4 regions of the Streptomyces sp. NPDC048523 genome follow, and region 1 is predicted to be linked to each of the others. Evidence: riboswitches for the same ligand, from Rfam matches in the RefSeq annotation. Region 1 holds a riboswitch; each other region holds the start of a gene.
The links. Region 1 has a riboswitch for cyclic di-AMP ahead of ACGFWE_RS21220 (C40 family peptidase). Riboswitches for the same ligand answer to the same signal wherever they lie in the genome.
Positions count from the first base shown of each region.

Region 2: linked by a shared signal. The riboswitch ahead of ACGFWE_RS25610 (M23 family metallopeptidase) and the one ahead of ACGFWE_RS21220 (C40 family peptidase) in region 1 are both predicted to bind cyclic di-AMP.
Region 3: linked by a shared signal. The riboswitch ahead of ACGFWE_RS04960 (peptidoglycan DD-metalloendopeptidase family protein) and the one ahead of ACGFWE_RS21220 (C40 family peptidase) in region 1 are both predicted to bind cyclic di-AMP.
Region 4: linked by a shared signal. The riboswitch ahead of ACGFWE_RS29780 (transglycosylase family protein) and the one ahead of ACGFWE_RS21220 (C40 family peptidase) in region 1 are both predicted to bind cyclic di-AMP.

Region 1 covers NZ_JBICWQ010000004.1:52,609-60,377, reverse strand. The annotation lists gene ACGFWE_RS21230 (ATP-dependent Clp protease proteolytic subunit) at 33-668, shown strand; gene ACGFWE_RS21225 (hypothetical protein) at 676-981, shown strand; cyclic di-AMP (ydaO/yuaA leader) riboswitch at 1,283-1,494, shown strand; gene ACGFWE_RS21220 (C40 family peptidase) at 1,498-1,971, shown strand; gene ACGFWE_RS21215 (LysE family translocator) at 2,077-2,697, opposite strand; gene ACGFWE_RS21210 (LysR family transcriptional regulator) at 2,785-3,699, shown strand; gene ACGFWE_RS21205 (ATP-binding protein) at 3,706-4,164, opposite strand; gene ACGFWE_RS21200 (helix-turn-helix transcriptional regulator) at 4,379-5,239, shown strand; gene ACGFWE_RS21195 (DUF397 domain-containing protein) at 5,249-5,470, shown strand; gene ACGFWE_RS21190 (8-amino-7-oxononanoate synthase) at 5,509-6,636, opposite strand; gene bioB (biotin synthase BioB) at 6,785-7,769, shown strand, end outside.
Region 2 covers NZ_JBICWQ010000005.1:18,905-26,673, reverse strand. The annotation lists gene ACGFWE_RS25645 (dihydrofolate reductase family protein) at 1-114, opposite strand, end outside; gene ACGFWE_RS25640 (MarR family winged helix-turn-helix transcriptional regulator) at 184-693, shown strand; gene ribA (GTP cyclohydrolase II) at 823-1,464, shown strand; gene ACGFWE_RS25630 (response regulator) at 1,468-2,118, opposite strand; gene ACGFWE_RS25625 (histidine kinase) at 2,106-3,257, opposite strand; gene ACGFWE_RS25620 (hypothetical protein) at 3,329-3,592, opposite strand; tRNA gene ACGFWE_RS25615 (tRNA-Met) at 3,708-3,781, shown strand; cyclic di-AMP (ydaO/yuaA leader) riboswitch at 4,080-4,237, shown strand; gene ACGFWE_RS25610 (M23 family metallopeptidase) at 4,249-5,274, shown strand; gene ACGFWE_RS25605 (aldo/keto reductase) at 5,397-6,341, shown strand; gene ACGFWE_RS25600 (PrsW family intramembrane metalloprotease) at 6,358-7,737, opposite strand.
Region 3 covers NZ_JBICWQ010000001.1:1,083,464-1,091,232, reverse strand. The annotation lists gene dxs (1-deoxy-D-xylulose-5-phosphate synthase) at 1-445, shown strand, start outside; gene ACGFWE_RS04985 (aspartate aminotransferase family protein) at 442-1,827, shown strand; gene ACGFWE_RS04980 (XRE family transcriptional regulator) at 1,902-2,507, shown strand; gene ACGFWE_RS04975 (DUF6126 family protein) at 2,504-2,626, shown strand; gene ACGFWE_RS04970 (tyrosine-protein phosphatase) at 2,643-3,440, opposite strand; gene ACGFWE_RS04965 (alpha-galactosidase) at 3,649-5,724, shown strand; cyclic di-AMP (ydaO/yuaA leader) riboswitch at 6,031-6,192, shown strand; gene ACGFWE_RS04960 (peptidoglycan DD-metalloendopeptidase family protein) at 6,197-7,111, shown strand; gene ACGFWE_RS04955 (DUF6250 domain-containing protein) at 7,358-7,769, shown strand, end outside.
Region 4 covers NZ_JBICWQ010000006.1:110,131-117,899, forward strand. The annotation lists gene eno (phosphopyruvate hydratase) at 1-498, opposite strand, end outside; gene ACGFWE_RS29780 (transglycosylase family protein) at 792-1,481, opposite strand; cyclic di-AMP (ydaO/yuaA leader) riboswitch at 1,485-1,652, opposite strand; gene ACGFWE_RS29785 (transglycosylase family protein) at 1,858-2,844, opposite strand; gene ACGFWE_RS29790 (cytochrome P450) at 3,036-4,331, opposite strand; gene ACGFWE_RS29795 (nucleoside triphosphate pyrophosphohydrolase) at 4,456-5,472, opposite strand; gene ACGFWE_RS29800 (SurA N-terminal domain-containing protein) at 5,622-6,269, opposite strand; gene ACGFWE_RS29805 (glycoside hydrolase domain-containing protein) at 6,425-7,261, opposite strand; gene ACGFWE_RS29810 (protein kinase) at 7,396-7,769, opposite strand, start outside.

The DNA of each region.
Region 1 (7,769 bases):
TACAGACAGCCTGCCGCGAGGAGGGGTACGCGATGACCCGACCCACCGCACGTCACGTCCTGCCCGAGTTCCATGAGCGCACGAGCTACGGGCACACGACGACGGATCCGTACTCGAAGCTGCTGGAGGAGCGGATCGTCTTCCTCGGGACGCCGATCGACGACACCTCGGCGAACGACCTGATGGCGCAGTTCATGTACCTCGAGTACCAGGCCCCCGACCGGGACATCTCGCTGTACATCAACTCCCCCGGCGGCTCGTTCGGCGCGATGTCGGCGATCTACGACACGATGCAGTACGTCAGTTGTGACGTGGAGACGACATGCCTCGGCCAGGCCGGCTCCTCCGCGGCGGTGCTGCTGGCGGCGGGCACGCCGGGCAAGCGGTCCGTCCTGCCGGGCGCCCGGGTGGTGATCCACCAGCCCGCGCTGAGCGAGCCGGTGCAGGGGCAGGCCGGCGATCTGGCCATTCAGGCCGACGAGTTGGTCCGGGTGCGGGCCCGCCTGGAGGAGATGCTGGTCCGGCACACCGGCCGCAGCCCCGAGCAGGTGAGCGCGGACATCGAGCGCGACAAGGTCCTGGACGCGCGGGGCGCCGTGGACTACGGCCTGGCGGACGCGATCGTCCCGAGCCGCAGGCCCTCCCGTACCGCGCCGGGCGCGAGGTGAGCCGTCGATGGTGCCTGACCTTCCACCGCTGCCCGCGCTCACGCGCGCCGAGGGTGAACTGATCGACCGTTATCTCGACGTGGTCGACCTGCTGGGCCGGATCAACCCGGCCCGGCGCGAGGACACCTACGGCGGACTGCGCGCGGCGCAGGCGCTGGTGAGCAGGGCGACCGAGCTGCGCGACGCGCTCGTGCTGATGCACAGCAGGGGTGAGCGCGAACTGCACGCCGCGACGCTGGCGCGGGCGCTGCGGGTCCTGGACGGCGAGCGGCGTACGGCCCGGGTCACCGTGCCTCCGGGGCCCGACAGTTGACGAGGCGTCCGGAGCTGAGTCGAAACGGACCAAACGACGTACCCCCTATTGGAGGAGGCGCGGCTCCTTTTTTGCGAGCGTCGGAGTTGCACAACGCGCCTGTTTCGGGACCGGAATGAGACCCTTCCGTGCTGGTCCGGGGGTCTGTGAACCCCTCGACACCCCTTCCTTCGAAGGGGTGTCCACCCAAACGGGTGAGTGGTGAGTAACACCACAAATCAACGGTTCCGTTGGGCTTTTCGCACTTCCGTGCGCCAAGATCCCTGTCTGACGACAAGCCCCCGCCGCAGTGGCGGGGCGATCCGGGCGGACGCCGAGTCCTGCCGCCGCCCGGATGACCGGTCGACAGAAGTGGATCGGCAGGAGTGGAGGACCCAAGCACGACGGGTCGCCGGAACGGTCACGCCATGACCGCGCCGAGTGTCCCTTGGGGTGAAGCCGCGTCAGCGGCCGGGCAACTTCGCCAGCCCGAATCCGACAGGTCATCCTTCACAGGCGGCTGACGAAGGGTTGCGCATGACTGCGCTCAATCGTGTCCCGTCGCTGATGGTCCGGGCCGGTACGGCCTCGGCCTTCGCCATCGCCGCCGTGGGCGGCTCCGTCGTGGTCCCGGGCCTCGCGCCCGACGCCGCGGCCGCGACACCTGCGACGAAGGCACTCAAGGTAGCGGCCTCCAAGAAGGGCTCGCCGTACAAGTACGGCGCCACAGGGCCCCGCCGCTTCGACTGCTCAGGGCTCACGCTGTACTCGTTCAAGAAGGCGGGCAAGAAGCTCCCGCGCACGGCGGCCCAGCAGTACAACAAGACCCGCCACATCGGCGTGGGCAGCCGCAAGGCCGGCGACCTGGTGTTCTTCCACTCGGGTTCGAACGTGTACCACGTCGGCATTTACGCCGGGAAGGGAAAGATCTGGCACGCCCCGAAGACCGGGGACGTGGTGCGACTGCAGAAGATCTGGACGAAGAGCGTCTGGTACGGCCGGGTCAAGTGACCCCGAGGGGGCGGCGGCGACCTGACCTCCCGCCGCCCCCTCGGGCTTCCGAAGCGCAGGACGGCACAGCCGCCCCGATGCCTCCGTCGGCGCAAAGCGAGGTGGTCAGACCGCGAGCAGCGGCTCGGCCAGGAGCATCACGCCGAGAACCGTCAACGCGCCTCCGGTGACCCCGCCGACGGCCCGGGCCGCCCGCGGCCGGCGCAGCCACCGCCCCAGCCGGTCCACGAGCACGGCTACCGCCGGGAACCACACCAGCGCGAGAGCGACCACGATCAGCGCGAGCAGCAGCGTCCTGGGCAGCGTGGAGCTCCCCTGGGGCACGAACTGCGGCAACAGGCTGAGGAAGGTGATGGGGACCTTGGGGTTGAGCGCGTTGGTGACGAAGCCCTGCCGCAGGGGACGTACCGCCACGTCGGCCTCGACGACGGTCTGCGTGCCGGTCCGCCGCAGCTCCAGCAGGGTCCGTACACCCAGGTACAGCACATAACCCCCGCCCAGCAGTTGAAGCGCCCGGAACAGCGCGGGCACGGCCGTGAGCACCGCGGCGACCCCGGCCACCGCGAGCGCCGTGTGGACCAGTAGCCCGGCCACGACGCCGAGCGCACAGACGACCCCGGCCCGGCGGGAGACCAGGGCGTTGCGTACGACGACGGTGAAGTCGGCGCCCGGCATGGCGACCATGCCGGCGGCGATCCCGGTGAAGGCGACGATCTGTCCGTTCATGCGGACCAGCCTGCCGCGCCGGAGCCTTCAGCAGGTATGTCGAATAACCTGGGTTTCCCTTAAGCACTCCTTTAGGCAGGCCTCGCCATGTACGACCCGGTCCGCCTCGCCGCCCTGGTCGCCGTCGCGGAGGCGGGCTCGATCACCCGGGCCGCCGAGCGCCTCGGCTACACCCCGCCCGCCCTCTCCCAGCAGCTGGCCAAGCTGGAGCGGGAGGCGGGTACCGCTCTTCTCGTACGGCATCACCGCGGCACGCGGCTCACCGGTGCGGGCGAGTTGCTGGTGGCGCGGGCCAGGCGGGTGCTGGACGAGCTGGACCGGGCCCGGCACGAACTCGCCCGGCTGACCGGCCTGTCGGGCGGCACGCTCAGGCTGGGCACCTTCCAGACGGCGGGCATTCAGCTGCTGCCGCCAGTGCTGAGCACGTTCCGCCGGGCGTACCCGGACGTGGAGCTGTCGGTCGCCTTCCACGAACCCACGGCCGGGATCACCGCGGTGGCGGCCGGTGAGATCGACCTGGCGCTGACGCACGCCTATGAGCCGGGCGAGCCCCCCGCCCTCCCGGCCACCCTGAGCGCGGAACCGCTGCTGACCGAGGAGCTGGTCCTCGTGACTGCCCCCGGGCATGCCCTGGCGGGCGGCTCGACGCGGCTGCCGCTGGCGGAGCTCGCCGGTGAGCCGCTGATCAGCATGGCGCCGGATCATCCGGCCCGGCGGGAGGTGGAGGCGGTGCTGGCCCGGATCGGGACCACACCGTCGGTGCTGGTGGCGACCCCGGGATACGCCCTGGTGTGCGCGCTGGCCAGCGCGGGGCTGGGGGTCGGGGTGGTGCCGGAGATGGTGGCTCGGACGGCGGCCACTCCGGTGGGCACGCGGCTGCTGGAGGCCGGCGCGTTGCGCCGTACGATCTCGGTCGTCCACCGGACCGGCGAGGCGGCACCCGCGGCGGACGCCTTCCGGGCGCTGCTGCGGGGAGCGTTCGGCCGCGCGCGGCCGGTATGAGCTCTCCTACGGCTCCTGCTGCCCCGCCGCCGTGACCGGCTGCACCGGAACCGTCCACGGGAGTTCGACGGAGACGGTCTTGCCGCCTTCCCGGGTGGGCCTGACCCTCAGCTTGCCGCCGTACTCGGCGGCGAGCCAGCGGATGATCACCATCCCCCGCCCGTTGTCCTGCTGGACCGCGGCCGGCAGCCGCTTGGGGAAACGGGGGTGGCTGTCGGTGACCCCGATGCGCAGTTGTTCGTCACGGTCCAGCTCGATGTCCACCGTGAAGGTGGGTGACTGCCCGAAGGTGTGCTGTACGGCGTTGGTGGTGAGTTCGGAGACGATGAGCCGGACGGTCTCGGCGGTGTCCGTGGTGGACGGCAGCCCCCACTCCGCCAGTGTGCTCAGGACATAGGTGCGGGCCGCGGAGACCGAGGCGGGTTCGCTCGGCAGAGTGACGGATGCTTCCAGGTGGTCTGCCATGGCGACGTCGTCCCTTTCCCACGGGACCGGAGTCCGACACGGTGCGGATGGTTCGAGTACGGTCCCGGACTGGTGGTTCATCGTCAGAGTGCCATCACCGCGGCTGCGACGGGTGCCGATCCACCAAGATGTGCATATATCTGTCGCTCGAAGCGGTGAACTCTGCGACGCGAGACCGTATTCGGGCGGCTCGTAGGGAGTAAGGAGTAGCGCCATGCAGCACGGCCCCGCGGTGCGCCGGCGGAAACTGGGCGCCGAACTGCGTGCGCTGCGCGCGAGTGCGGGGCTCACCAGCGGTGAGGCCGCCCGGCTCGTGGGCTGGCACCAGTCGAAGGTGAGCCGCATCGAGACCGGTGCCAGCGGGGTGAAACCGGCCGATGTGCGGTTACTTCTCGACGCCTACCGCGTCGGGGACGCGAATCTGCGGGAGCTGCTGATGGTATTGGCGGGCTCCGAGGAGAGCGGCGGCCGGCACCACTGGTGGCACGCGTACCGGGGTGTCCTGCCGCCGACGTACCGGGACTTCATCAGTCTGGAGGCCCAGGCGAGCGCGATGCGCACGCTGGAGACCTCGGTCGTGCCCGGGCTGCTGCAGACGCCCGAGTACGCCCGCGCGGTGACCCGGGCCGCGGTCGACGGCCTCGACGACGAACGTCTCGACGCACTGGTCAAGGTACGGCTGGCCCGGCAGGACATCCTTCGCGCCCAGCCGCCTCTGGAGTTGAGCGCCGTCCTGGACGAGGCGGTGCTGCGGCGGGAGGTGGGCGGCCCCGAGGTGATGGCCCGGCAGCTGAGGAGACTTCTGGAGGCGGCGCGGCTGCCCCAAGTGCGGCTGCAGGTACTGCCGTTCACTGCCGGGGCGCATGTGGGTATCACCGGGCCTTTCGTAATCTTCTCATTTTCGCGCACTTCTGATCTGGACGTGGTTGTTCTCGACCACTTGACGAGTAGCCTCTACCTCGAACGGAAAGAAGACCTCCAGGCCTACACCGAGGCCTTCAACACCCTTCAGGCCCACGCCCTTTCGCCCGAGGAGTCGTTGGATTACCTCGCCGGGATGGGTGACGGCGCGTAAGGAGGCACCATGTCCGCACTGCCTCGGAACGTAACCACCGCTACGGAACTGCCCGAAGTGCGCTGGCTGCGCAGCAGCTACAGCACCGGGGCGAACAACTGCGTCGAGACGGCGAGGCCGTCGGCCGGGCCCTGTGCCGGGCTGCTCGCCGTACGCGACTCCAAGAATCCGGAGGGACCCGCGCTGCTCTTCTCCCCCGAGAGCTGGGCGGGCTTCACAGCCGCGTTCTGACCGTCGGTCCACCGGGAGCACGGCCGTGTCACGCCGACTCATGGTCGTGTTTCACCGATCACCCGCACAGCGCGTTCGATCTGCTCCTCGGAGAGGTCCGCGCGGGCGGTCAGCCTGAGCCGTGAGATGCCGTCGGGCACGGACGGGGGCCGGAAGCAGCCCACGAAGAGCCCGGCGGCACGGCAGTCGGCCGCCCACTGAACGGCCTCCTCCGGGGAGGGCGCGCGCACCGAGACCACCGCGGCGTCCGGAGGTACCGCTTCCAGACCCGCGGCGGTCAGGCGTGCGTGCAGTCCGGTCGCCACCTCGCGCGCGCGTGCGGCCCGCTCGGGCTCACGGCCGAGCAGCCGCAGGGCAGCGAGGGCGGCTCCCGCCGACGCGGGTGCCAGACCGGTGTCGAAGATGAACGTCCGTGCCGCGTTGACCAGGTGTGCGACGACCCGTGCGGGGCCGAGGACGGCACCACCCTGGCTGCCGAGCGACTTGGACAGCGTGACCGTGACGACCACGTCGTCGGCGCCCGCGAGTCCCGCCGCCTGCGGGGCGCCGCGGCCGCCGGTACCGAGCACACCCAGGCCGTGGGCGTCGTCGACGACCAGGCCCGCGCCGTGCTCCCGGCATGCCTCGGCGAGGCCGGCCAGGGGCGCCGCGTCGCCGTCCACCGAGAAGACCGTGTCGGACACGGCGATGGCCGGGCCGTCGTGCGTGCCGAGCGCCTTGCGCACCGCGTCCGGGTCGGCGTGCGCGACGACCTGGGCCGTGCCGCGGGCCAGCCGGCAGCCGTCGATGAGCGAGGCGTGGTTGCCCGCGTCGGAGACGATCAGCGAGCCGTGCGGCGCGAGCGCGGTGACGGCGGCCAGGTTCGCGGCGTATCCGGAGGAGAAGACGAGCGCGGCCTCGAAGCCGCAGAATTCGGCCAGTTCGCGCTCGAGTTCGGTGTGCAGCTCGGTGGTTCCGGTGACGAGCCGGGATCCGGTGGCGCCACCGCCCCAGGTCCGCGCGGCCGCCCCGGCCCCTTCCACGACCTCGGGATGGCGGGCCAGGCCCAGGTAGTCGTTGCTCGCGAGATCCAGCAACGGCGAGTCGGCCGGACGCGGCCGCAGGGTCCGTACGAGTCCGGCCCGCCGGCGCGCCGCCGCCTGCTCGTCGATCCAGCCGAACGCCATGGGTCCTCCGGGGCTTTTGTAGACAACGGACAGACCCTAGCGGCAGGAAACGCTACCTACGGTGTGGCAATACCCACACGTCACAGCGGGTGTGTTGTGCGATCCCTACCTTGGCCCGGAGCGGGTTCGTAGGACAGGATCGGCTCTCATGGACCTGCTGAACACGCTGGTGGACAAGGGGCTTCGGCGCGAGCTGCCGACCCGCGAGGAGGCGCTGGCCGTGCTGGCCACCTCCGACGACGACCTGCTCGACGTGGTGGCCGCGGCCGGAAAGGTGCGCCGGCACTGGTTCGGGCGCCGGGTGAAACTCAACTATCTCGTCAACCTGAAGTCCGGGCTGTGCCCCGAGGACTGCTCGTACTGCTCGCAGCGGCTCGGCTCCGAGGCCGGCATCCTGAAGTACACCTGGCTGAAGCCGGAGCAGGCCTCCCAGGCCGCGGCGGCCGGTCTGGCGGGCGGTGCCAAGCGGGTCTGCCTGGTGGCCTCCGGGCGCGGTCCGACCGACCGTGACGTGGACCGGGTCGCGGGCACCATCAAGGCGATCAAGGACCAGAACGAGGGCGTCGAGGTGTGCGCCTGCCTGGGTCTGCTCTCCGACGGCCAGGCCGAGCGGCTGCGCGAGGCCGGCGCGGACGCCTACAACCACAACCTCAACACCTCCGAGTCGACCTACGGCGACATCACGACCACGCACACCTACGCCGACCGGGTCGACACCGTGAACAAGGCGCACGCGGCCGGGCTCTCCGCCTGCTCGGGCCTGATCGCCGGCATGGGCGAGAGCGACGAGGACCTGGTCGACGTCGTCTACTCGCTGCGCGAGCTGGACCCCGACTCCGTTCCGGTGAACTTCCTGATCCCGGTCGAGGGCACCCCGCTGGCCAAGGAGTGGAACCTCACCCCGCAGCGCTGCCTGCGCATTCTGGCGATGGTCCGCTTCGTCTGCCCGGACGTCGAGGTCCGCATCGCCGGCGGCCGTGAGGTCCATCTGCGCACGATGCAGCCCCTCGCCCTCAACCTCGCCAACTCGATCTTCCTGGGCGACTACCTCACCACCGAGGGCCAGGCCGGCAAGGCCGACCTGGAGATGATCGCGGACGCCGGGTTCGAGGTGGAGGGCGCGGGCGAGGTGA
Region 2 (7,769 bases), on a different contig from region 1:
GTCGACGCGGTCGAAGTCGGCCGGGCTGGAGAGAAGGAGCCGGTCGGGGCCGGTGTCGTCGAGGTAGCCGTCGAGGGAGACCGCGGCGGAGAGCAGGACGTAGGGGTGGGGCATCGGCGCGGTCCCTCTCGAAAACGGATGGCGGGGCTTGGTTCAAGTTTGAAGCAAACCTACACTGGGGGCATGACGACCCGCTGGCTCAGCCCCGACGAGCAGCGAGCCTGGCGTGCGTACATCGCCGCCTCGCTCCTCCTGGAGGACACCATCGACCGGCAGCTCCAGCAGGAGGCCGGCATGCCCCACCTGTACTACTCCATCCTGGCCAACCTCTCCGAGATCCCGGAGCGGCGGTTGCGGATGACCGAGCTCGCCGAGTTTCTGAAGATCACCCGGCCGCGGCTGACGTATGCCGTCGCCCGGCTGGAGAAGGACGGGCTGCTGCGGCGCGAGAGCTGCCAGTGGGACAAGCGGGGCAGTGTCGCGGTCCTCACCGACGAGGGGATGGCGGTGCTGGAGCGGGCGGCCCCGGGACATGTGGACACGGTCCGCACCGCGCTCTTCGACCGGCTCACCCCGGAGCAGGTGGGGCAGCTCGAGGAGATCTTCACGAGCGTCACCGAGGGGCTCCAGGGCGAGGAGGGCGCCTCCGGGGAGGTTCCGTGGCGCCGTCGGTCGTCGCCGCCCTGTGGATGACAAGCGCCATAAAGGCCAGTGACAAGCGCCATAAAGGCGTTGCTTCAAATTTAAAGCATGGGGTAGGGTCTCGATCAGTAGAACTGTTTCAAATCTGAAGCAGGTGTGCCTACGGAGCGGAGTACCCGCATGACCGACCTGCCCGCCGCCACCCAGCGCTCCCGCGTCCGCGTCCCGCTGCGCTTCGGGGACGGCTACGGCGTGGACGCCGAACTCGTCACCTTCCACGGCCTGGCCGACGGGCGGGAGCACCTCGCCGTCGTCCTCGGCGACCCCGCCCCCGGCACCACCCCGCTGGTGCGGCTGCACTCCGAGTGCCTCACCGGCGACGTCTTCGGCTCCGCCCGCTGCGACTGCGGCCCGCAACTGCGCGAGGCGGTCGAGCGCATAGCCGAGCGCGGCGGCGTCCTGCTCTACCTCCGCCAGGAGGGCCGCGGCATAGGCCTCTACAACAAGCTCGACGCGTACGCCCTCCAGGACCAGGGCCTCGACACCTACGCCGCGAACACCGCGCTGGGCCTGCCCGAGGACGCCCGCGACTACACGGCGGCCGCGCAGATGCTCCAGGCACTGGGGATCGCCGAGCTCGACCTGCTCTCCAACAACCCCGACAAGGCGGGCCAGTTGCGCGACCTCGGCATCGACGTCCGCGACCGGGTCCCCACCGGTGTCTTCACCACCGCCCACAACGTCCGCTACTTGCGTGCGAAGGTCCTGCAGACCCAGCACACGCTGCCGCTGGGGGAGTTGACCGAACTCGGCGTCGGCTGACCGTCACCTGGGCGTGTGCGCCAGATAGGCCAGCACGGCCAGGACCCGCCGGTGGCCACTGTCGCTCGGCGGCAGGCCCAGCTTGAGGAAGACGTTGCCGATGTGCTTGCTGACCGCGCGCTCGGTGACCACGAGGGTCTTGGCGATGGTCGTGTTGTCGTGGCCCTCGGCCATCAGCTTCAGCACCTCGCGCTCGCGCGGGGTGAGGGAGCCGAGCGGGGTGTCGCGGCGCCGGGTCAGGAGCTCGGTGACGACCTCGGGGTCGAGCGCCGTACCGCCGGCCTCCACCCGCTCCAGCGCGTCGAGGAACTCGTCGACCCGGCCGACCCGGTCCTTGAGGAGGTAGCCGACCCCGCTGGTGCCACCGGCCAGCAACTCGGCGGCGTACGACTCCTCGACGTACTGCGAGAGCACCAGTACCGGGAGTCCCGGGATCCGCTCCCTCGCCTCCAGGGCGGCCCGCAGACCCTCGTCGCGGAACCCGGGCGGCATCCGCACATCGAGGACGGCCACGTCAGGGCGGTGTTCGAGCAGGGCGGGCAGGATCTCGGGGCCGGTGCCGACGACGGCCACGACCTCGTGCCCGGAGGAGGTCAGAAGGAGGACGAGCCCCTCTCTCAGGAGGGCGTTGTCCTCGGCGATCACCACACGCACGGCAGCTCCACATCGATCACGGTCGGGCCCCCGATGGGGCTGGTCACTTCGAAGGTCCCGTCGAGCGCGGCGACCCGGCGCCGCATACCGAGCAGCCCCGAGCCAGCGGACTCGTCGGCGCCGCCCCGGCCCTCGTCCCGCACCCGCACGGTCAGACCGCGCCGGGTCCTGGCCAGCCGGACCTCGGCCCGGTCGGCGCCGCTGTACTTGGCGACGTTGGTGAGCGACTCGGCCACCACGAAGTAGGCCGCGGCCTCCACCGCCGCGGGCGCCCGGGTGCCCGCGTCCAGGCCGCCGTCGTCCACGACCACGGAGAGTCCGCCGCTCGCGGCGAGCGCCCTTACCGCGCCGACGAGACCCCGGTCGGTGAGGATCGGCGGGTGGATGCCGCGCACCACCTGCCGCAGCTCCGCCAGCGCCTGTTCGGCCTGGTCCTGGGCGTCGTCCAGCAGTTTGCGGGCGGCGTCGGGGTCCCGCTCGTAGGCCCGCTTGGCGAGTCCGATCCGCATCGACAGCGCCACCAGGTTGGCCTGGGCGCCGTCGTGCAGGTCCCGCTCGATGCGGCGCAGCTCGGCCTCGTGCGCGGCGATCGCATCGGCCCGGGTCTCCCGCAGCTCCTCGACCCGCCGGGCCAGCCTGGCCTCGGGGGAGGGCATGAGCAGCACGGTCGACCAGCGGGCCTCGGTGTCCGCGAGCCGCACGATCAGCGGGAGGACGACGGGGTCGCGGCGCAGCGCCCCGGCCCACACGCCGTCGACGACCAGGCCGAGGGGCCACAGCGGGAGGGCGAGCGCGAGGAGGGCGCCGTAGAGGTAGTGGGCGAGCATCCAGCGGAGGTCCCTGAGCGTGCCGGGGTCCCGCACCGAGATGCGCAGCCGTTCGCGCAGGGTGCCGGTCATCGGTGTGTACGCCTCGGGGATCTCCCGGCCCGTCCACAGGGCGGTCAGGTTCCGCTTGGCGCCGGCGATCCGCCGTATCAGCAGCACGGCCTCGGGCAGCAGCCAGCAGCCGACCACGGCGACCGTACCGATGGCGGCGATCAGCAGCACGGTGATGAAGAGGTACATGCCGAAGCACATCGCCGCGGCCACGACGAGATGCACGCTCGCCATCGCCGCACGCCGCACCGACTTCCCCATGCCGCTCACGCTAGACGAACGGCCCCGGGCGCACGGTGTAGCCCGCTACACCATCGGGGCCCGGACGAGGATCACTCCCCGCCGCCGCCGTCCTCGCCGCCGCCGTGGTCCCGCACCCAGTTCCTGTGGGCGTTGGACCCTTCACGGCCGGGAGAGAGCTTCAGCACGGTCCCGTCGTGGAACTGCTCCAGGCTCGTCACCACATAGGGCGAGCCGGCCCGCACCGCCAGCCGGATGCCGCCGTTGCCGAACTCCGTCACCCGCAGCGTTCGCCCGCCGGAGAGCGGGATGTCCCGCTCGCCGATCTCCGCCGGTCGCTCGTCGGCTGCCGCCATGGTTCCCTCCTGGTTCTGGTGAGGGCCGCCACGGTACGCCGCTCCAGCGGGAGGGGTCCCGAAACAACCCTGGCGCGGAGCACTCTCCGGATGACGTATGCTGGTTACACAACGACGCGGGGTGGAGCAGCTCGGTAGCTCGCTGGGCTCATAACCCAGAGGTCGCAGGTTCAAATCCTGTCCCCGCTACTCACGGCTCAGGGCCGGAGTCCAGTTCACTGGACTCCGGCCCTGAGTGTTTTCCCCTTCGTGACGTGATGTGACGCGGGGTGAGCGCGCGACCGCCCTCCGCGTTACAGCTGACATACCGTCAATGTCCTTGTGTGGCTTGAGTGAAGGTCAACTCGCCCGTTTTTAGGCGTTCATGGGCCGTAAGTCCAGCGTGATTTCGTTAATGATCAAGCGGAACGGCTTGGAATCGGGCCCCCGCGTCTATTAACGTTCGATAACGCAGCGCGGTCGTCCCAGCCGTCACAAGAGACGGCTCCGTGCTCACGCGCCGAATTCCGCAAGGGAACCGGGGAACCACCAACTTGGGGTGAATCGCTCGTACGCCACCGTGGCAGCACGGTCGGTATACGCGCGTAGGAGACCTTCCTGCTCCGAACCCGTCAGCTAACCCGGTAGGCGAGAAGGAAGGAAAGGAGCGCGCCCACGTGGCGTCCAACCCGCCTGCCCCCGAGGCGCCGTACGTCCCGAGCGACACCCTCGTATACGGCGGTTACCGCGCCGACGACGAGGCCCCGCTCGGCGAGTGGAACCCCACCGCGGACTCCCTCGCTCCCGTACGAGGCCGGCATCGCGTCGCCAAGCAGCGTGGCGGAGGGTTCGCCCGTAGCTCCACCGTTCTGGGCGTCGGTGTCATAGCCGCCGTCAGCGCCGGCGGGATGGCCAGCGCCAACACCGGCAAGCCGCCGGTCTCCATCTCCATGCCCGACCTGCCCAACGTGGGCTCGCTCATCTCGGACGACTCCGCCCCCACCGCGGACGACACGAGCGCCTTCAGCAGCGTCGGTGCCACCACCGCCGACACCGCCAAGGGCACCTCGGACGCCGGTGAGGCGCTGCGCTCGCGGATCCTGGCCCAGGCCGAGCTGCAGCAGGACCAGCTCGACACCAAGGCCGCCCAGGCCATCGCGGACACCGCCGAGAAGGAGGCCGACGCGGCCGCCGCCAAGGCGGAGAAGGAGGCCCAGGAGAAGGCCGCCGCCGCGAAGAAGAAGGCGGAGGAGGCGGCCGCGAAGAAGGCCGAGGCCGCGCGCCTGGCCGAGCTCGCCAAGCAGTACACGCTGCCGACCTCGTCGTACACCATCACCTCGACCTTCGGTCAGGCCGGTTCGCTGTGGTCCTCCGGCTACCACACGGGCCTCGACTTCGCCGCCCCCACGGGCACGCTCATCAAGGCGATCCACAGCGGCACCATCACCGAGGCCGGCTGGGCCGGTTCCTACGGCTACCGCACGATCCTCACCCTCGACGACGGCACCGAGCTGTGGTTCTGCCACCAGTCCTCGATCAGCGTCAGCGTCGGCCAGAAGGTCGGCACCGGTGACGTCATCGGCCGCGTGGGCGCCACGGGCAACGTGACCGGCGCGCACCTGCACCTGGAGGTCCACCCGAACGGCTCGGCCGACGGGATCGACCCGATGGCGTGGCTGCGCGGCAAGGGGCTCACTCCCTGAGGCGCCAACTGAAGCGCCCCTGAGGTTTGTGCCGGTGCGCCGGAGGAGCTGATTCCGCTTGTTTACGAGGACTTTGCGGCCGCAGCGGAAGACCGGCGTCCGGCACGGGCGTTGACGTTGGCATGACTTCTCTTCGCAAGCTCGGCTCCTCCGACCTCGAGGTCTTCCCGCTCACCCTCGGCGGCAACGTCTTCGGCTGGACCGCCGACGAGGCCACCTCCTTCGACGTCCTCGACGCGTACACCGCGGCCGGCGGCAACTTCGTCGACACGGCCGACGTGTACTCGGCGTGGGTCGAGGGAAACTCCGGCGGCGAGTCCGAGACCGTCATCGGCAAGTGGCTGGCGGCTCGCGGCAACCGTGACGACGTCGTCATCGCCACGAAGGTCAGCCAGCACCCCGACTTCCAGGGCCTGTCCGGGGCGAACATCAAGGCCGCCGCCGACGCCTCCCTGAAGCGCCTGGGCACCGACCACATCGACCTGTACTACACCCACTTCGACAAGACCGAGGTGCCGGTCGAGGAGATCATCGGCGCGCTGGACGAACTGGTGAAGGCGGGCAAGGTGCGGGCGATCGGCGCCTCCAACATCTCCGCCGCGCGCCTCGCGGAGTCCCTCGCCTTCTCCGACCGCGAGGGCCTCGCGCGCTATGTCGCCCTCCAGCCCCACTACAACCTGGTCTCGCGCGACACGTACGAGGGTGAACTGGAGGCGCTCGCGGCCCGGGAGGGCCTCGCCGCCGTCCCGTACTACGCCCTCGCCTCCGGGTTCCTCACCGGTAAGTACCGCCCCGGTACGACGGTCGACAGTGCGCGCGCCGCGGGCGCCGGCCAGCACCTGGACACCGAGCGCGGCCGCAAGGTCCTCGCGGCGCTCGACGACATCGCCGAGGCCCACACCGTCCCGGTCGCCACGGTCGCCCTCGCCTGGCTCGCCGCCCAGCCGACGGTCGCGGCCCCGATCGCGTCCGCCCGCACGGTGGAACAGCTGCCGGCGCTGCTGGGCGTGGCCGACCTGACCCTGACGGAGGAGGAGCTGGCGCGCCTGACGGAGGCGTCGGCCTGACCCTCCGCCGCACGGTCTATGTGCGGTACGGGTTGTAGGCGGGGTACGGCACCGTCGGGTGGACCGGGGGCGTCGGCTGGCCGGGGTGGCCGTGGTGCGTCGGCCGGGCCGGGTGAGGGGCGTATCCGTACGCCCCGTACACCGGCCAGGGCGGCGCGGCCACCGGTACCGGCGGTGCCGTGATCCGGGCCGCGTGGTCCAGCGCGGGCCGCGCGACATCCCGCCGCCGCCACAGCTCGTGCAGCAACTCCCGCTCCCGTACGACGAAGTCCGCGTTCGCCCGCCCGAGCCGCCCCCGGCGCCGCAGGAACGCCAACGACGTCGCGTACGCCTCGTACTGCGAGACCGCCCGCGCCGCGGTCCGCCCGCCGAACTGCCGCCGCGCGTAGTCCCGCGCCACCCGCCGCGCCCGCATCGAGCCCAGCACATGGGGCTCGGTCGGCGTCAGCCACCCGGCGACGGCGTACGCGGGCAGCTCCTCGCGCACGGTCTTCAGCTCCCGCTGCCGTGTCCAGATGACCAGCCAGGTCAGCAGCGCGAACGCCGGCACCATGAACATCGCGTACACCGCGAAGAAGCCGTACTCCCCGAATGTCGACGAGCCGTTCCACGTCGCGTGCATGCCCATCGCGAGCAGCAGTCCGGACAGCGGGACGAGAACCCGCCGTACGTGCTGGCGTTCCGCCGACAGCGCGGAGATGCCGAAGCCGATGCCGGTCAGGACGGTGAACAAGGGGTGCGCGAACGGCGACATGACGACACGCACGAAGAAGGTCGCGGCGGTGACCGAGGCGATGCCGCGGTCACCGGTGAGCTGGTCGGTGCCGAAGGCGGTGCCGAGGTAGAGGATGTTCTCGGTGAAGGCGAAGCCGGTGGCGGTGACCCCCGCTATCACCACGCCGTCGACGATCCCGGTGAAGTCCCGTCTGCGGAACAGGAAGACGAGCAGTACGGCGGCGGCCTTGGCGGACTCCTCGACGATCGGCGCTATCACGGTCGCGCCGAGGGTGTCCGCGCCGGACGGGTCGGCGGTCGCCGTCGCTATCCACTTCGTCGCGAAGCTGTTGGCGATGATCGCTATCAGCGCGGCCGCGCAGGCGCCCCAGGCGAAGGCGAACAGCAGATTGCGCCAGGGCCCCGGTGCGACGCGGTCGAGCCAGCGGAACGCGGCTATGAGCAGCGGTACGGGCAGGACGGCGAGCCCCAGGCCGACCAGGAACCCCTCGGTACCGGTCTGTTGACGGACCAGGGCGAGGATGACGAGCCCGGACAGGGTGAGGAGGGTGATGAGCGCGCCGTAGCGCACCCACTTCCGCTGCCACCAGTGCGCATGCCGCAGTGCACCGCCACCGGTGGGGTCACCGGAGTACGTCGGATACGGGGGAAAGGTGGCCACGGCATCGACCTTAACGAGACAGAGGCGCCGCC
Region 3 (7,769 bases), on a different contig from region 1:
GGACCACGTGGGCGGCATGGACGTACTCCACCGCGGGGAGCGGCCCGAGGTGCTTCTCGTCGCCGTCGGCGTGATGGCGCCCGTCTGCCTCCAGGCCGCCGACCTGCTGGAAGCGCGGGGCATCACCTGCACGGTCGTGGACCCGCGTTGGGTCAAGCCCGTCGACCCGGCGCTGCCGGGCCTCGCGGCAGAACACCGGCTGGTGGCCGTGGTCGAGGACAACAGCCGGGCCGCCGGGGTGGGAGCGGCGGTCGCGCTGGCGCTCGGTGACGCCGACGTCGACGTGCCCGTACGGCGGTTCGGGATCCCGGAACAGTTCCTCGCGCACGCCAAACGGGGCGAGGTACTCGCCGACATCGGCCTGACGCCGGTCGAGGTGGCGGGACGGATCAGCGCGAGCCTGGCCGTGAAGGCACAGGCCGACGTCAAGGAGAAGGCTGAATGAGCACGGAGTTCGACCTCGGCAGACTCCTGGCCGAGCGCGGAGCCGAACGCTACGAGCTGCACACCAGGTACCTGAACCACCAGCTCCCGCGCATGCTGCACACCATCGGCTTCGACAAGGTCTACGAGCGCGGCGAGGGTGCCTACTTCTGGGACGCGGACGGCAACGACTACCTGGACATGCTCGCCGGGTTCGGCGTGATGGGCCTGGGACGCCACCACCCCGTCGTCCGGAAGGCACTGCACGACGTCCTCGACGCCCGGCTCGCCGACCTCACCCGCTTCGACTGCCAGCCACTGCCCGGGCTGCTGGCGGAGAAGCTGCTCACCCACAGCCCGCACCTGGACCGGGTGTTCTTCGGCAACAGCGGCACCGAGGCGGTCGAGACCGCGCTGAAGTTCGCCCGGTACGCGACCGGGAAGCCCCGTGTCCTGTACTGCGACCACGCCTTCCACGGGCTGACCACGGGCTCGCTGTCGGTCAACGGCGAGGACGGCTTCCGGGACGGGTTCGCGCCCCTGCTGCCCGACACCGCCGTACCCCTCGGCGATCTCGACGCCCTGGCAGGGGAGTTGAAGAAGGGCGATGTCGCCGCCCTGGTCGTCGAGCCGATCCAGGGCAAGGGGGTGCACGAGGCGCCGCCCGGCTATCTGCGCGCCGCGCAGGAACTGCTGCGCCGGCACAAGGCGCTGCTCATCGCCGACGAGGTGCAGACCGGGCTCGGCCGGACCGGGGACTTCTACGCCTACCAGCACGAGGACGGGGTCGAGCCCGACCTGGTGTGCGTGGCCAAGGCGCTCTCCGGTGGCTATGTCCCGGTCGGCGCCACCCTCGGCAAGGACTGGATCTTCAAGAAGGTCTACTCGTCGATGGACCGGGTGCTGGTGCACTCGGCGAGCTTCGGCTCCAACGCCCAGGCGATGGCGGCCGGGCTCGCCGTCCTGTCGGTCATGGAGAACGAGCAGATCGTCGCGAACGCCCGCGCCACCGGTGACCTGCTCAGGTCCCGGCTCGCGGCCCTGGTCGACAAGTACGAACTGCTTGCCGATGTGCGAGGCCGGGGCCTGATGATCGGCATCGAGTTCGGCAGACCGAAGTCGCTGAAGCTGCGCAGCCGCTGGACCATGCTCCAGGCCGCCCGCAAGGGCCTCTTCGCGCAGATGGTGGTCGTCCCCCTCCTCCAGCGGCACCGGATCCTCACCCAGGTCTCCGGCGACCACCTGGAGGTCATCAAGCTCATCCCGCCGCTCGTCGTCGGGGAGAAGGAAGTGGACCGGTTCGTCGACGCCTTCACGGACGTCATGGACGACGCGCACAGCGGCGGCGGGCTGATGTGGGACTTCGGCAGGACGCTGGTGAAGCAGGCGGTGGCCCACCGGTAACGGCCCGCTCGGACGGTCTTTGCCTCTGAGGCAAGAAATTTGCCGCAGAGGCAAGGCTCCGGCTCAATGGAGGCATGACCTCCTCGGAAGCCTTCAGGGAGCTGCCCTCGGTGGCTCCCCAGCTTCGCGCGCTGCGCCGTCGGGCCTCCCTCACCCTGGAGGCCGCGGCCGGTGCCGCGGGCCTGTCGCCCGCCCATCTCTCCCGGCTGGAGACCGGACAGCGCCAGCCTTCGCTGCCGATGCTGCTCGCGCTGGCCCGTATCTACGGTACGACCGTCTCGGAACTGCTCGGCGAGACGGCCGCCGACCGGGACGCCGTGGTGCGCGCCGCCGACATGGAACCGACCGTGGCGGGCGGCTGGACCTACGTCCAGGCGGGTGCGGCCGGCCGCGGGATGCAGGCCCTGCGCGTGCGGGTGCCACACGGCTCCCAGGGCGACATCGTGCGCGTGCACCCCGGCGAGGAATGGCTGTACGTCCTCAAGGGGCGGCTCAGGCTCCGTCTCGCGGACACCACGCACCGGCTCGGCCCGGGCGACAGCGCGCACTTCGACTCGCTGACCCCGCACCGCATCGCCGCCGAGGACCCCGACGGCGTCGAGCTCCTGTTCGTCCACACCCTGCTGCAGAGTCCCACGGCCACGCTGTGCCTGGGCCCCACCCCCGGAGAGACGCCATGAGCGACATGGAAGAGAAGTTCCCCCGCGCCCTGTGGGTGCGCCTCATCATCTATCTCGCGGTCGGCCACATCTTCGCGGCCTTCGTCTTCCTGCTCTTCGAGGTGGGAGCCGGGCAGTAGCGGCCCTACGCGCAGCTCAGTCGAGCAGACGCTCCCGCAGCCGCTCACGGATCTCGGGGGTCAGGCCGAGGCCCTTTTCCAGATACGCCTCGACGCCGCCCCACGTCTCCTCGATGGTCGCGAAGGCCGCCGTCAGATACTCGGCGCGTGCCTCGAACAAGGGGCTGAGCAGCTCCATGACCTCGGGGGAGTAGGCGTCGGCGGAGGTGCTGGTGCGCCGCACCTTGTAGCGGCGGTGCTTGGCGTTCGACTCCAGGTAGTCGGCGATGATCGCCTCACGCTCCACGCCCAGGGCGAGCAGGGTCACGGCGACGGCCAGACCCGCGCGGTCCTTGCCGGCCGCGCAGTGCATGAGGGCGGGCACGCTGTCCTCGGCGAGGGAGTGCAGCACCTGGGAGTGCTGGGCGGTGCGCTCCTTGATCATCGTGCGGTAGGAGTTGGTCATGCGCTCCGCGGCCTTGCCGTCACCGAGGAGCTCACGCAGCTGCTCTATGTCGCCGTCGCGGACCATCTTCCAGAACGAGGTGCCCTCCGCGGGGTCGCTCAGCGGCAGGTTCACATTGGTGACGCCCGGCAGGTCGACGTCGGGGCCCTCCAGCTTCTGGTCCGCCGCGTTGCGGAAGTCGAAGATCGTGTGCAGGCCGAGCGAGGACAGGAAGGCCGCGTCGTCCTCCGTCGCGTGCGCGAGATGGCCGCTGCGGAACAGCACCCCGTACCGCACCCGCCGCCCGTCCGCCGTCGGCAGCCCGCCCACGTCGCGGAAGTTGCGCACACCTGCCAGCTCGGGTTCGGTCGACGGGATCTGCTGCGTCACGGGGGGTCCTCCCAGCCAGGTTCCGCCGGCGCGGCTCGCCGGCGGAGGCACGCTCTCGACGATACGACATGGATTCCTGGGGCAATGAGTTGTCCACAGGGCCGGCAACGACTTGTCCACAGCCGTTGCCACCAGGGCCGGTGCCCGCTGATGATGTTGGTGCCTGAGTGCACCTGTTGGCACCTGTTCGAATCTGTGAGGAAGCGCCATGCTGGAGATCGCCGAGAACGGCCGTACGTGGATTCTGTCCGGGCCGGCCAGCAGTTACGCCCTGCACCTCACCGCCGAGGACGAGCTGCTGCACCTGCACTGGGGTCCGAGGATCACCCGGGCCGACGCCGAAGCCCTCGCCGTCCGTCCGCTGCCCGAGTACTGGCCCTTCGAGTCCCCGCTCGACGGACGCGAGGAGTACCCCGTCGAGGGCGGCCCCCGCTTCACCCGCCCCGCCCTGTCCGTGCGCACCGACGAGCGGCGCGGCACCGAGTGGAGCTTCGAGGCGTACGACACCGAGGGCGACGAGCTGCGGCTGCGGTTCCGCGACGGCGGTCTGGCCATCACGCTGCACTACCGGATGCGTGACGACGTCCTGGAGCGCTGGGTGATCCTGGACAACCAGGGGCAGGACCCGGTCGAGCTGCTGCGCGCCGACTCCGCCACCTGGACCCTGCCGGACCGCGAGGACGGCTGGCGGCTGTCCCAGCTGCACGGCCGCTGGGCCGCCGAGTCCCTGCTCACCCGGACCCCCCTCACCTACGGCGAGAAGGTCATCGGCAGCCGCCGCGGCCACACCGGGCACCAGCACCTGCCGTGGGTCGCCCTCGACACCGAAGCCACCGAGGAGCACGGCGAGGTCTACGGCGTCGCCCTCGGCTGGTCGGGGTCCTGGCGGATCGCCGTGGCGCAACTGCCCGACGCGCGCGTGCAGATCACCGGCGGCGCCGGATACGACGACTCGGGTCTGCTCCTGCTGGCGGCCGGGGAGTCCTTCACGACGCCCGTCTTCGCCGGACTCTGGAGCGACGGCGGCTTCGGCGGCGCGAGCCGCACCTGGCACGCCTACCAGCGGGCCCACGTCATCCCGCACGCGGACCAGGACCGACCCGTACTGTTCAACTCCTGGGAGGCCACGAACTTCGACATCTCCGAGGAGCAGCAGCGCACCCTGGCGCGACGGGCCGCGGCGATGGGCGTAGAGCTGTTCGTGGTCGACGACGGCTGGTTCGGTGCCCGCACCAGCGACCGGGCCGGGCTCGGCGACTGGACGCCCAACCCCGACCGCTTCCCCGCCGGCCTCAAGCCGCTCGCCGACTACGTGCGCACGCTCGGCATGCAGTTCGGCATCTGGGTCGAGCCGGAGATGGTCAACCCGGACAGCGAGCTGTACCGCGCCCACCCGGACTGGGTGCAGTACCAACCGGGACGGAAGCGGACGGAGCTCCGCAACCAGCTCGTACTGAACCTCGCGCGCGAGGACGTCCAGGAGTACCTGTGGGAGCGGCTCGACGCTCTCCTCTCCTCGGCCCCGATCGACTATGTGAAGTGGGACTTCAACCGCTGCTTCACGGACGCGGGCTGGCCCGGTGAGTCCTACCCGCAGCGCCTGTGGGTGGACCATGTGCGCGGCTTCTACGCCCTCTTGGACCGGTTGCGGGAGGCCCACCCGGGCGTGGCCTTCGAGTCCTGCTCGGGGGGTGGCGGCCGGATCGACCTCGGGGTGCTCAGCCGCACCGACCAGGTGTGGACCTCGGACAACACCGACCCGCTCGACCGGCTCGCCATCCAGCACGGCTTCAGCCAGATCCATCCCGCGCGTGTGATGGCCGCGTGGGTGACCGACAGTCCCAACACCCAGCTCAACGACCGGGTGAGCTCGCTGCGGTTCCGGTTCGTCAGCGCGATGGCCGGGGTTCTGGGGGTCGGCGGGGACCTCGCGGAGTGGACCGAGGAGGAGCTCGCCGAAGCCGCTCGGTGGGTGGGTCTCTACAAGGAGATCCGGCCGGTGGTGCAGCGCGGCGACCTGTACCGGCTGCGGCCTCCGCAGGGCGGGCTGAGCGCGGTGCAGTACGTCCTCGGGGACGAGGCCGTCGTCCTCGCCTGGCTGCAGGCGCAGAAGTACGGTGAGCCCGCGCCCTCGCTGCGGCTGCGCGGGCTCGACCCGACAGCGTCGTACGAATGCCTCGAAACGGGCGAAGTACACCGAGGGGGCGTATTGCTTCATCACGGACTCCGTACCGGTGTGCGCGGTGACCTCGATGCGACGGTTATCCGACTGCGTCGCATCTAGGGCTTGTGCCCGAATTGGCAGGTTCTCTCCCAACTCCTTTCGGCTTGAGGGTTCCTGTGAATTCGTGACGTGAGCAGCGTCATATTCGTGACGGTGTGTCGCCCGTCATGTTCACGTAATTCGCAGGTTTCTCAAGGGGATTCGGGTCGGGTGAAGGGCGTCCGATTCACGCAGGGTGACCGGTAATTCTCATACGGGATCAACAGGAACGCAGGCACAGGGAACCCTTCACTTGTCCCTTTGCGTCTTGCTCGCTTACGTTCACCCCCGATCCGGTCGGACGCCCAATCCTGCCGCCGAGCGGATTCCCCACACTCACCCACCCGTGCAAGGCAGGAGCGGGGGACCCACAGGTAGAACCGCCTGTTCCGGTCTCCGGAACGGCTTGGGGTTAAGGCGCGTCCAGGCGCGTCCGGGCATCTCCAGCCCGCACCCGACAGCTCACCTCGCAGGCGCCGGAGAGGAATTCGTCATGCCCGCGAAGGGTAAGCACCGCCGTCCGAAGTCTCAGCGCTTCACCCGCTCGATCGCCGTCGCCGGAACCGGGGGCGCCGCGCTCGCCCTCCCGCTCATAGGGGCCACCGGCGCGCACGCCGCCACTCCCCAGTCCGTGCCGGAAAAGGCCGTTCAGTCGCTTCCGGTCACGCAGAAGTCCGCCGAAAAGGCGGCCGCGAAGAAGACCTCTACGGTGCGCACCTATTCGGTGCGCGTCGGCGACTATCTCTCGAAGATCGCCGATGAGCAGAACGTCAGCGGTGGTTGGAAGAAGCTGTACGCCGACAACCGTTCGGCGATCGGAGACGACCCGTCGCTGATCCACCCCGGTCTGAAGCTCTCGATCGGCAAGAAGGTCAAGGCGAGCACGACGAAGACCCAGTCTTCCTCTTCGTCCTCGGCGAAGACCGAGAAGGCCGAGTCGAAGAAGTCCTCCGCGAACTCGACGGCCGCCACCCAGAGCTCCGCCGCCACCAGCTCCAGCGGCTACACCCTTCCGGTCACCGGCGCCACGATCGGCACCGGCTACCGCGTGGCGGGCAGCATGTGGTCCAGCGGCTACCACACCGGCGTCGACTTCGTCGTCCCGACCGGCACCTCGCTCAAGGCCGTGGCCGCGGGCACGGTCGTCTCCGCGGGCTGGGGCGGCGCCTACGGCAACCAGGTCGTCATCAAGCTGAACGACGGCTACTACGCGCAGTACGCCCACCTGTCCCAGCTCTCCGTCTCGGCCGGCCAGACCGTGACCGAGGGCCAGCAGATCGGCCTCTCCGGCGCGACCGGCAACGTCACCGGCCCGCACCTGCACTTCGAGATCCGCACCACGCCGGACTACGGCTCCGACGTGGACCCCGTCGCCTACCTCCGCTCGAAGGGTGTCGCCGTCGGCTGACGCCCCCCTGTGCCACTGAAGGCCGGACCCCGATCCCCGGGTCCGGCCTTCGGTGTTTCCTCATGATCACTTCGTTGCGTTCTTGTGGCGGATGCGCTCGGGGCGTCGACAGGGGGAGGAAGGGCGCGGCACAGTGAACTCTCCAGCCGAGTAAGCGCTTTCTGGGATCCTCGTCTCTTCAGGGTCCTCGTCCCTAGGGTCCTCGTCCCTAGGGTCCTCGTCCCTTCACGGAAGGAACCGTCCGTCATGACGACCACGCGCAGAGCCTTCGGGGCCCTCGCCGCCGGCGCCGCCCTGGCCGCCCTCGCCCCCGCGGTCACCGCGAGCGCCTCGCCCCGACACCGCCGCCTCATCGCTCACGACGACTTCCGCCACGGCCTCGGCCGCTGGGCCGTCGAACTGGAGCAGGGCGGCACGGTCACCGCGCGGCGCGGGGTCCTGGAGGTCGATGTGCCGGCCGGTGCGACGATCTGGTTCAGGCAGCCGCTCGAAGGGCCGTACGTCCTGGAGTACACCGCCACACCCGTGTCCGCGGGCGGGGTCAACGACCGGGTGTCCGACCTGAACAACTTCTGGAACGCGGTCGACGTCCGGTCTCCCCACGACCTCTTCGCCACCCACCGGGGCGGGGCGCTCGCGGAGTACGACTACCTGAAGA
Region 4 (7,769 bases), on a different contig from region 1:
CTCCTGGATGTCCACGTTGGAGTCGGCGTGCGAGCCGCCGTTCAGGATGTTCATCATCGGCACCGGCAGCAGGTGCGCGTTCGGGCCGCCCAGGTAGCGGAAGAGCGGGAGGTCGCTGGCCTCGGAGGCGGCGTGGGCGACGGCGAGCGAGACGCCGAGGATGGCGTTGGCGCCGAGGGAGCCCTTGTTGTCGGTGGCGTCCAGGTCGAACATCGCCTGGTCGATCAGACGCTGCTCGGTGGCGTCGTACCCGACGAGCTCCGGGCCGATCTGCTCGATGACGGCCAGCACGGCCTTCTCGACACCCTTGCCGTGGTAGCGGTTCGGGTCACCGTCGCGGAGCTCGATGGCCTCGAAGGCGCCCGTGGAGGCGCCGGAGGGGACGGCGGCACGACCGGTGCTGCCGTCGTCGAGGCCGACCTCGACCTCGACCGTGGGGTTGCCTCGGGAGTCCAGGATTTCCCGGGCTACGACGACGTCGATGGACGGCACGAGCATCTCCTTCTTGGGATGTGACACGGTCCGCCGGGACCGCGGTGGGTTCTGCGAGACCGAGCCTAACCGGCTCCGGGGGTTCGGCCACCGTGTGGACCGCCCCCTGGACAGAACCGAGAGTAAATTGTTTCCGAACTGAACAAAGACGTGCCTCGACGGGACATGAAAAAACCCCGCCCCGGTGCGTACGGGGGAACACGCACCGGAGCGGGGAGCCCGTGGGGACGGGGGGCGACCCTCACGAGGCCTTCATCCTGAAGGACACGGTTGTGAGGGCGCTGTGGTTCAGCTGGGCCCTACTTGAGGTGCAGCTGCTGACCCGGGTAGATGAAGTCCGCGTCGGTGATGATGTCCTTGTTCAGCTTGAACAGCTTCTGCCAGCCGCCCTTGACCTTGTGCTTCTCGGCGATCGAGCTGAGGGTGTCACCCTTGACGACCTTGTACTCGCCGTCACCCTTCTTGACCTTCTTGCCGGTCGGGGTGGTGACGGTCTTCTTGGCGGCCGGACGGTCCGCCGAACGCGAGGCGCTCTGCTTCTCGGTCGAACGGCTGCTCGTGTTCGAGGAGCTGGAGTTCGAGGAGCTGGAGGAGGACGAGCTGCTGCCGCTGTAGCCGGCGCTGGACAGGCCCTTGCCGCAGACCGGCCAGGCACCCTTGCCCTGGGAGGCGAGGACCTTCTCGGCGACGGCGATCTGCTGGGACTTGCTGGCCTGGTTGGCCTGCGCGGCGTACTGCGTGCCGCCGTACGCGGCCCAGGTGGAGGCCGAGAACTGCAGGCCGCCGTAGTAGCCGTTGCCGGTGTTGATGGACCAGTTGCCGCCGGACTCGCACTGGGCGACGGTGTCCCACTCGGAGGCGGTGGCGGCGGAGGCGTTGCCGGCCGCCATCAGCGGGGCGGCGATGGCGACACCGGTGACACCGGCAAGCGCGGCGGCACGGGTGGCCTTGGACGGACGACGGTGCTTGCCCTTACCGGAAAACAGCATGGTGGATCCCCTCACCGACGCCTACGAGGTGAGCTGTCGGGTTCGGGCCGGTTGAGTTGCCCGGCCGCACATCTCGCGATGCGCGGCTTCACCCCAAGCCGGTCCAGCGTGAACTGCTGGGCCCGGCGCTTACCTTGGGTCCCCCGCTCCTGCCTACGGCGCTTGACGCGACGACTGTTCCCGTTCCGTCGCTGGCAGGATTCGGCGTTGCGACGGACGGGGCTCGGGTTGCCGAGCGGTCACGACCGTAGACACGGGCTCGGCGGAATTTCAAAGACGATCAGGGCTTCTGAGACTCATCCCACACTTTCACCAATATGGACATTCAGTGCGAAGTGTGACGTGAACTCCCGCTGTTTTTCAGGCCTTTTCAGCCCTATTCAACCCCTGTGTCGAGGGTCTGACCGGCGACGATGCCGCTCGGGTCGGCCCCGATGCGGTCCTTGTTCTCGGCGTAGAGGGCACGCCATCCGCCGTCGAGGCCAAGGGAGTCGGCGATGGAGGCGAGCGAGTCGCCCTCCTGGACGGTGTAGGTGCCCGCGGCATGCCGGCCGGCCGGGGAGGAGGCTGTGCTCTTCGTCGCAATCTCCTCGGCGCTGCCGCCGCGGTGCTTGCCGGAACCGAGGGCGCCGACGTCCACGAGGGCCGAAGAGCTGCCCTGCTGCCACGACTTGTCCGCTTCGTCCTCTTCCGGGCTGACCACGGGCGAGTTGTCGGAAGGCTGTGCGTCCTCCGCGGCGGATCCCTTGGAAGGCGAAGAGTTCTTTTTGCCCGACTTGGCCGAACTGTCGCCATTGGAGGCGGTGGCCGACGGCGAGGGCGTGGCGGACGAACCGTCCAGCGCGCCGAGCAGACCGGAAGACTCCCCGGCGCCCGACGAGTCGGAGGAACCAGACGATCCGGACGAACCGGATGATGTCGACGAGTCGGATGCCGAGGGCGAGGGCGTCTCGCTCCCCACGCCCGTGTCGACGTCGGCCGCACTCGAGTCCTTGCTGAGACCGCCGAGCAGACCGCAGGTGGGCCAGGCGGCGATGCCCTGGTCCGCGAGGAGCTTCTCGGCCACGGCTATCTGCTGGTTACGGCTGGCCAGGTCCGCCGTCTCGGCGTATTCGAGGCCGCCGTACTTCTCCCAGTTCTCCTGGGACATCTGGAGGCCGCCGTAGTAGCCGTTGGCGTCGTTGGCGCTCCAGGAGCCGCCACTCTCGCACTCCGCGACCCGGTCCCAGGTGGTGCCGGTGGCGGCGCTCGCCCCGGTTGCTCCGAGCAGTGGGATCGCGATGGCGGAGCCCGTCACACCGGCCGCCACAAGGAGAGCGGGAGCCTGACGGGGGCGACGGTGACGACCGTTCCCGGAGAGCATGAGGGGACCTTTCCCGAGACAGCAAATACCGGCGCGGCGAGTGGTGCGGGGCACCGCGCTGGTCCGTGAACGTATAGGGGTTCGATCACTTGTCACAAGTTAATGCCGCGTAGATCACGTGAGGATCACAAACTTGAGGACTCGTCATGTTTACCCGCTCCATGCGGGGACAGGCCGGGCCTCTCGGTCGATTACCGGACGGGCGTGAACTCCACGGGCAAAGTACGCAGTCCACGCATGATGAGGCCCCCGCGCCACCGCAAATCAGCCGAATCGACCGCCAGTTGGAGATCCGGGAGGCGGGTGAGGAGGGTGGCGAGCGCGGTCTGGCCCTCCAGGCGGGCGAGCGGGGCACCGAGGCAGTAGTGGATGCCGTGGCCGTAACCGAGGTGCTGATTGTCACGGCGGGACAGATCGAGCACGTCGGGGTCGGCGAACCGCTCCGGATCCCGGTCCGCGGCGGCGAGCACGACGAGCACCGGGTCACCCGCGGCGATGTCCTGCCCGCCGATCCGCAGGGGTTCGGTGGCGAACCGCCAGGTGGCCAGTTCCACCGGGCCGTCGTACCGCAGCAGTTCCTCCACACCGGTCTCCAGGAGGCCCCTCTCCTGCCTGGCCAGGGATTCCTGCAGCCGGTCGCGCTGCTCGGGGTGGGTGAGGAGGGCGTAGGCGCCGTTTCCGATCAAATTGACGGTGGTTTCGAAACCTGCGAACAAGAGGATGAAGGCCATGGCCGCGGCTTCGTTCTCGGTGAGGTGCTCCCCGTGGTCGGAGGCGCGGATGAGCGCGGAGATGAGGTCCTCACCGGGAGGGGGCTCGTCGGGCAGCGCTTCCCGCTTCCGGTGGATGAGCTCGGCGAGATAGCCGCGCATCTTCTTCACGGACCGCGCCACCCCGCCTCGCGGCCCGCCGCCGTGACGGATCATCATGCCCGCCCAGTCCCGGAAGTCGTCCTGGTCCTCGCGCGGGACGCCGAGCAGGTCGCAGATCGCGTAGATGGGGAGCGGGAAGGCGAACTCGTGGATGAGGTCGGCGGTGCCCGTGGCCGCGAAGCCGTCGATGAGACGGTCGGTCAACTCCTGCACCCGGGGGGCGAACTCGGCGACCCTCCTGGGCGTGAACGCCTTGCTGACGAGCCGTCGGAGCCTGGTGTGGTCCGGTGGGTCGATGTTCAGCAGATGCGTCATCAGCTCCGCCTTGCGTTCCCCCGGAATACCGGTCTTGCCCTTGGCGTGCGCGGGCTCGTCGTGATGCGCCGGGTTCTTGCTGAGCCGCTGGTCGGCGAGGGCCTGCTTGGCATCGCCGTACCGCGTGACGAGCCAGGCCTCCACCCCACTGGGCAACCGGGTCCTGTGTACGGGGGCGTGCTCCCGGAGCCAGGCGTAGGCGGGGTAGGGGTCGGTGGCGAACTCCCAGGTGAAGAGCTCGGGGGCGGGGGAGGTAGGGGAGGCGGGGGCGGCGGGGGTGGCGGGGGGCTGGTCGGTCACTCCTTGACGTTATCCGGCGGGGTGGGGGGGTGTTCTCGTTGCCGTTTCCCTCACGTGCCGAGGGCCCTCCCTCCTCCCACCTGCCAGGCCCCTCCCCCACCCAACCGGCGCTACTTCCCCCCTCTCATCCCCTCAGCCCCCCTGACCCCTCCACCTCCCGGATCGCGTCCCGATACACCCGTGCCGCAGCCCTCAGCGCCGCCTCCGGGTCGACGCCCTCGGCCTCGGCGCGGGTGGCCAGGGCGAGGAGTTCGTAGCCGATGCCCTCGGTCTTCGGGAGGGGGACGTCCAGCCCCGCCGTCCGCACCCTCGACGCCAGCTTGGCCGCGAGGGCGAGGCCGGGCTGGCCGAGGGGGATGCCCTCGGTCACCGAGGTGCGCTGTTTCTCTATCGCCTTGGTGCGCAGCCAGTGGGCCTTGACCTCTTCGGGGGTGCTGGCCGTCTCGTCGCCGAAGACGTGCGGGTGGCGGTGGATGAGTTTGGCGACGATGCCACCGGCGACGTCGTCGACGGAGAAGGGCGCGTCCGGGTCCTCCTCGGCGATCCGGGAGTGGAAGACGACCTGGAGCAGCACGTCCCCGAGTTCCTCGCGCAGTTCGTCGCGGTCGCCCTCCTCGATCGCCTCGACGAGTTCGTACGCCTCCTCGATGCCGTACTTCGCGAGGCCCTCGTGGGTCTGCTGGGAGGACCACGGGCACTCGGCGCGGATGCGGTCCATGACCTGGACGAGGTCGAGGAGCCGGGCGCCGGGCAGGTCGTATGAGGCGGGGAGCAGCTCCAGCGCGGGCATCTGCACGCGTCCGGATCCGGCGAGGCGGGCCAGACCGTCCGTGAGGGCCGGCTCGCCCTCACCCGTGGCCACCACGACCACCGTGTATCCGCCCGCGCACGCTCGGACCAGTTCCTCCGCGGTCGGGGCCGTCTCGTCGACCGGTATCCCCGCCTCCCGCAGATACGGCAGCTGAGGGTGGGCACCGTCCGCGCACAGAACACGGTCCGCTTCGTGCAGCGCCTGCCAGGCGGGCCAGGACAGCAGGCCGGGGGCGACGCGGTGGCTGGTGGTGAGCAGGACGATGCGGCCGGGGGCGGACGCCGGGTCGGTGTCCTGGTCGGGGGCGGGCTCGAAGCCGGTTGCGTTCACAGTTCGAAGCTAACGCACGGCGCCGACGGGGCGATCGGGTTGTCCACAGGCAGGGGGTGGCGGGGTGATCGTACGATCATCCGCCCGCCGCGCACTCTGCCTGCTGCGCCCTTTTCCGCTGCGGCTCCGTTCCCTGCGAGCTCTGGTCGCTACGCGGTCTGTTCGCTCCCCGCCGCCGTGACCTCCCGTACCCACGGGGTCTTGGCGTCGACGCGGGTGCTCTTCTTGACGTCCCAGGTGCCGTAGCGCGGGTTGAGGTCGACGTCGAGTTGCCTGGACGCCTTGCTCAGGGCGTTCCAGAAGGCGGGGTCGCTGGTGTCGGTGCCGAGCTTCCCGGCGAGTTTCTGGGCCTCCAGCTGGAGGCGGAGGTTGTCGTCGAGGCGTTCGGGTGCGATGCCGTACCGCTGGAGCCAGGTCGTCTCCAGGCCCTTGGCGCCGCCCGCCTGCTCCTCCAGGCCGGACCGCAGCTCCTGGACCTCCTTGCGGGTCACGGACACGCCCGCGTCGGCGGCCGCCCGGTGCAGTACCCGGTCCAGGACCATGCCGTGCAGGACGTCACGGGTGAGAGTGCCGGTCTTGGCGATGGCCTGCTTGTACTGCGTCTCGTCCGTGACGGCGGCCCGCTGCGCGTCACGCACCTCGGTCACCCGGTTCTCCAGCTGGGAGACGGTGATCCGCTGCCCGCCGACGACGGCCGCAGCGCCGGGATGCGCCTCGTTTCCGCAGGCGGTGAGCAGGGGTGCCGCGGCGGCGAGGGCGGCGGAGAGGACGAGCGCGGTGCGACGACGGCGGTGCAAGGAGGCCTCCCGAGGAGATTGTGCGACGGTGCACAAGGTCTTGCGGTGATCGATGGTAGGCAGGGGACCGGCTCTGGCCAACCCATTCGACCAACGATTCGCCGGGACTTCGGGCACCGCCGCGCATTCACCGCACGCACGCGCGCGTGCCGGGGTCAGCCGGTGATGGCCACCGGGCCGTCCCAGGCGTCGCGGTCCACGGTGATCGTGTAGCCGTTCCGCGTCTCCTTGCTGTTGACCATGTACTGGTGGCCGCGGCTGTGATCGGTGTACTGGGTCTTGCCGAACGGCCAGTCCGCCGTCGTGGTGTTCTGCTTGTCCCACAGCGCGTACCAGAGGTTGCCCGGCAGGTCCGTCTTGTCGGTCGCGTTGGCGATCGCCTTGGCACTGGAGCTGGTGAAGCCGTAGTAGCCCGCGCGGTACGTCTTCGCGCGCAAGGTCTTGTCGAAGGCGCGCACATAGGTGAGCACGGCGTCGTTGCACGCCTTGTTCGTGATGTCGTACGCCTCCATGTCCAGGTAGATCGGGCTGCCGGTCTTCATGCCGAGCGCGGAGGCCTTGGCGACCGCGTCCGCGCCGTCCTTCGCGCCCAGGGAGGCGGCGGTGGAGGCGGTGAGCTTCTCGGGGCTGGAGCCGGTCTGGCAGGGCGGCTGGGCGCCGACGTAGAGCGGGATGAGCTTCCAGCCGGCCGTGCTGACGGACTTGACCCAGGAGGCGGTGAGGTTGGGCTGGGCGCAGCCGCGGTTCTTGCCGCCGACGTAGACGGCGGCGGCGCCGTAGAGGCCGCCCTTCCATGCCTTCATCGCGGACAGGGAGGGGGCCGCGCAGGTGTCGAAGGCGCGGCCGGTGTACGTCTTCTGCGCGGGCCAGGTGGTCGCGGCCATCGAGCTCTGCGCGGCGAGGCCCGCGCCGGCGACCACGGCGGCTCCGGCGACGCCCCACGTGATGTATCTGCGCTTCTTCGACTGCCGATGGCTGGACCTGGACGACATGGACTACCCCACCCCTGGATGTGCTGTTGCTCGTGCCGGTGATCGTGCCGTGATTGTGCTGTACATGCGTACTTGGTGGAAACGAAGCGTAGAGCCAAGCGGCGGGGCCTTGTGACCCGCCCCTAGCCCAGCCCCTAGCCCCGCACCTGTCCCAGCCACTGGAGCGTCCGGCGGACCTCCACCGCGAGCGGGTGACCCGGTCCCTGGACGCGCTCCACGTCGTGCAGCAGCCGCACGAGGGTGTCGTGGGCGGCGGCCCGGTCGCCGACGGCGAGCAGGAGGTGGCCGATGCGGCGGCGGACGTCGTGGGCGAGTTCGGGGTCGCCGGCCACGTACTGGTTCTCGTAGTACGGCAGCAGGGCCCGGTACTCGGCCAGTGCGGCCGCGGGTTCGCCGAGTTGTTCCAGGCACTGGGCGGCGTCGTAGCGGAAGCGCAGGGACTGCGGGTCGGCGTGGCCGGCCTCGGTGGCGCGTTCGTCGGCGAGGCGGCGCAGTTCGGGCAGGGCGC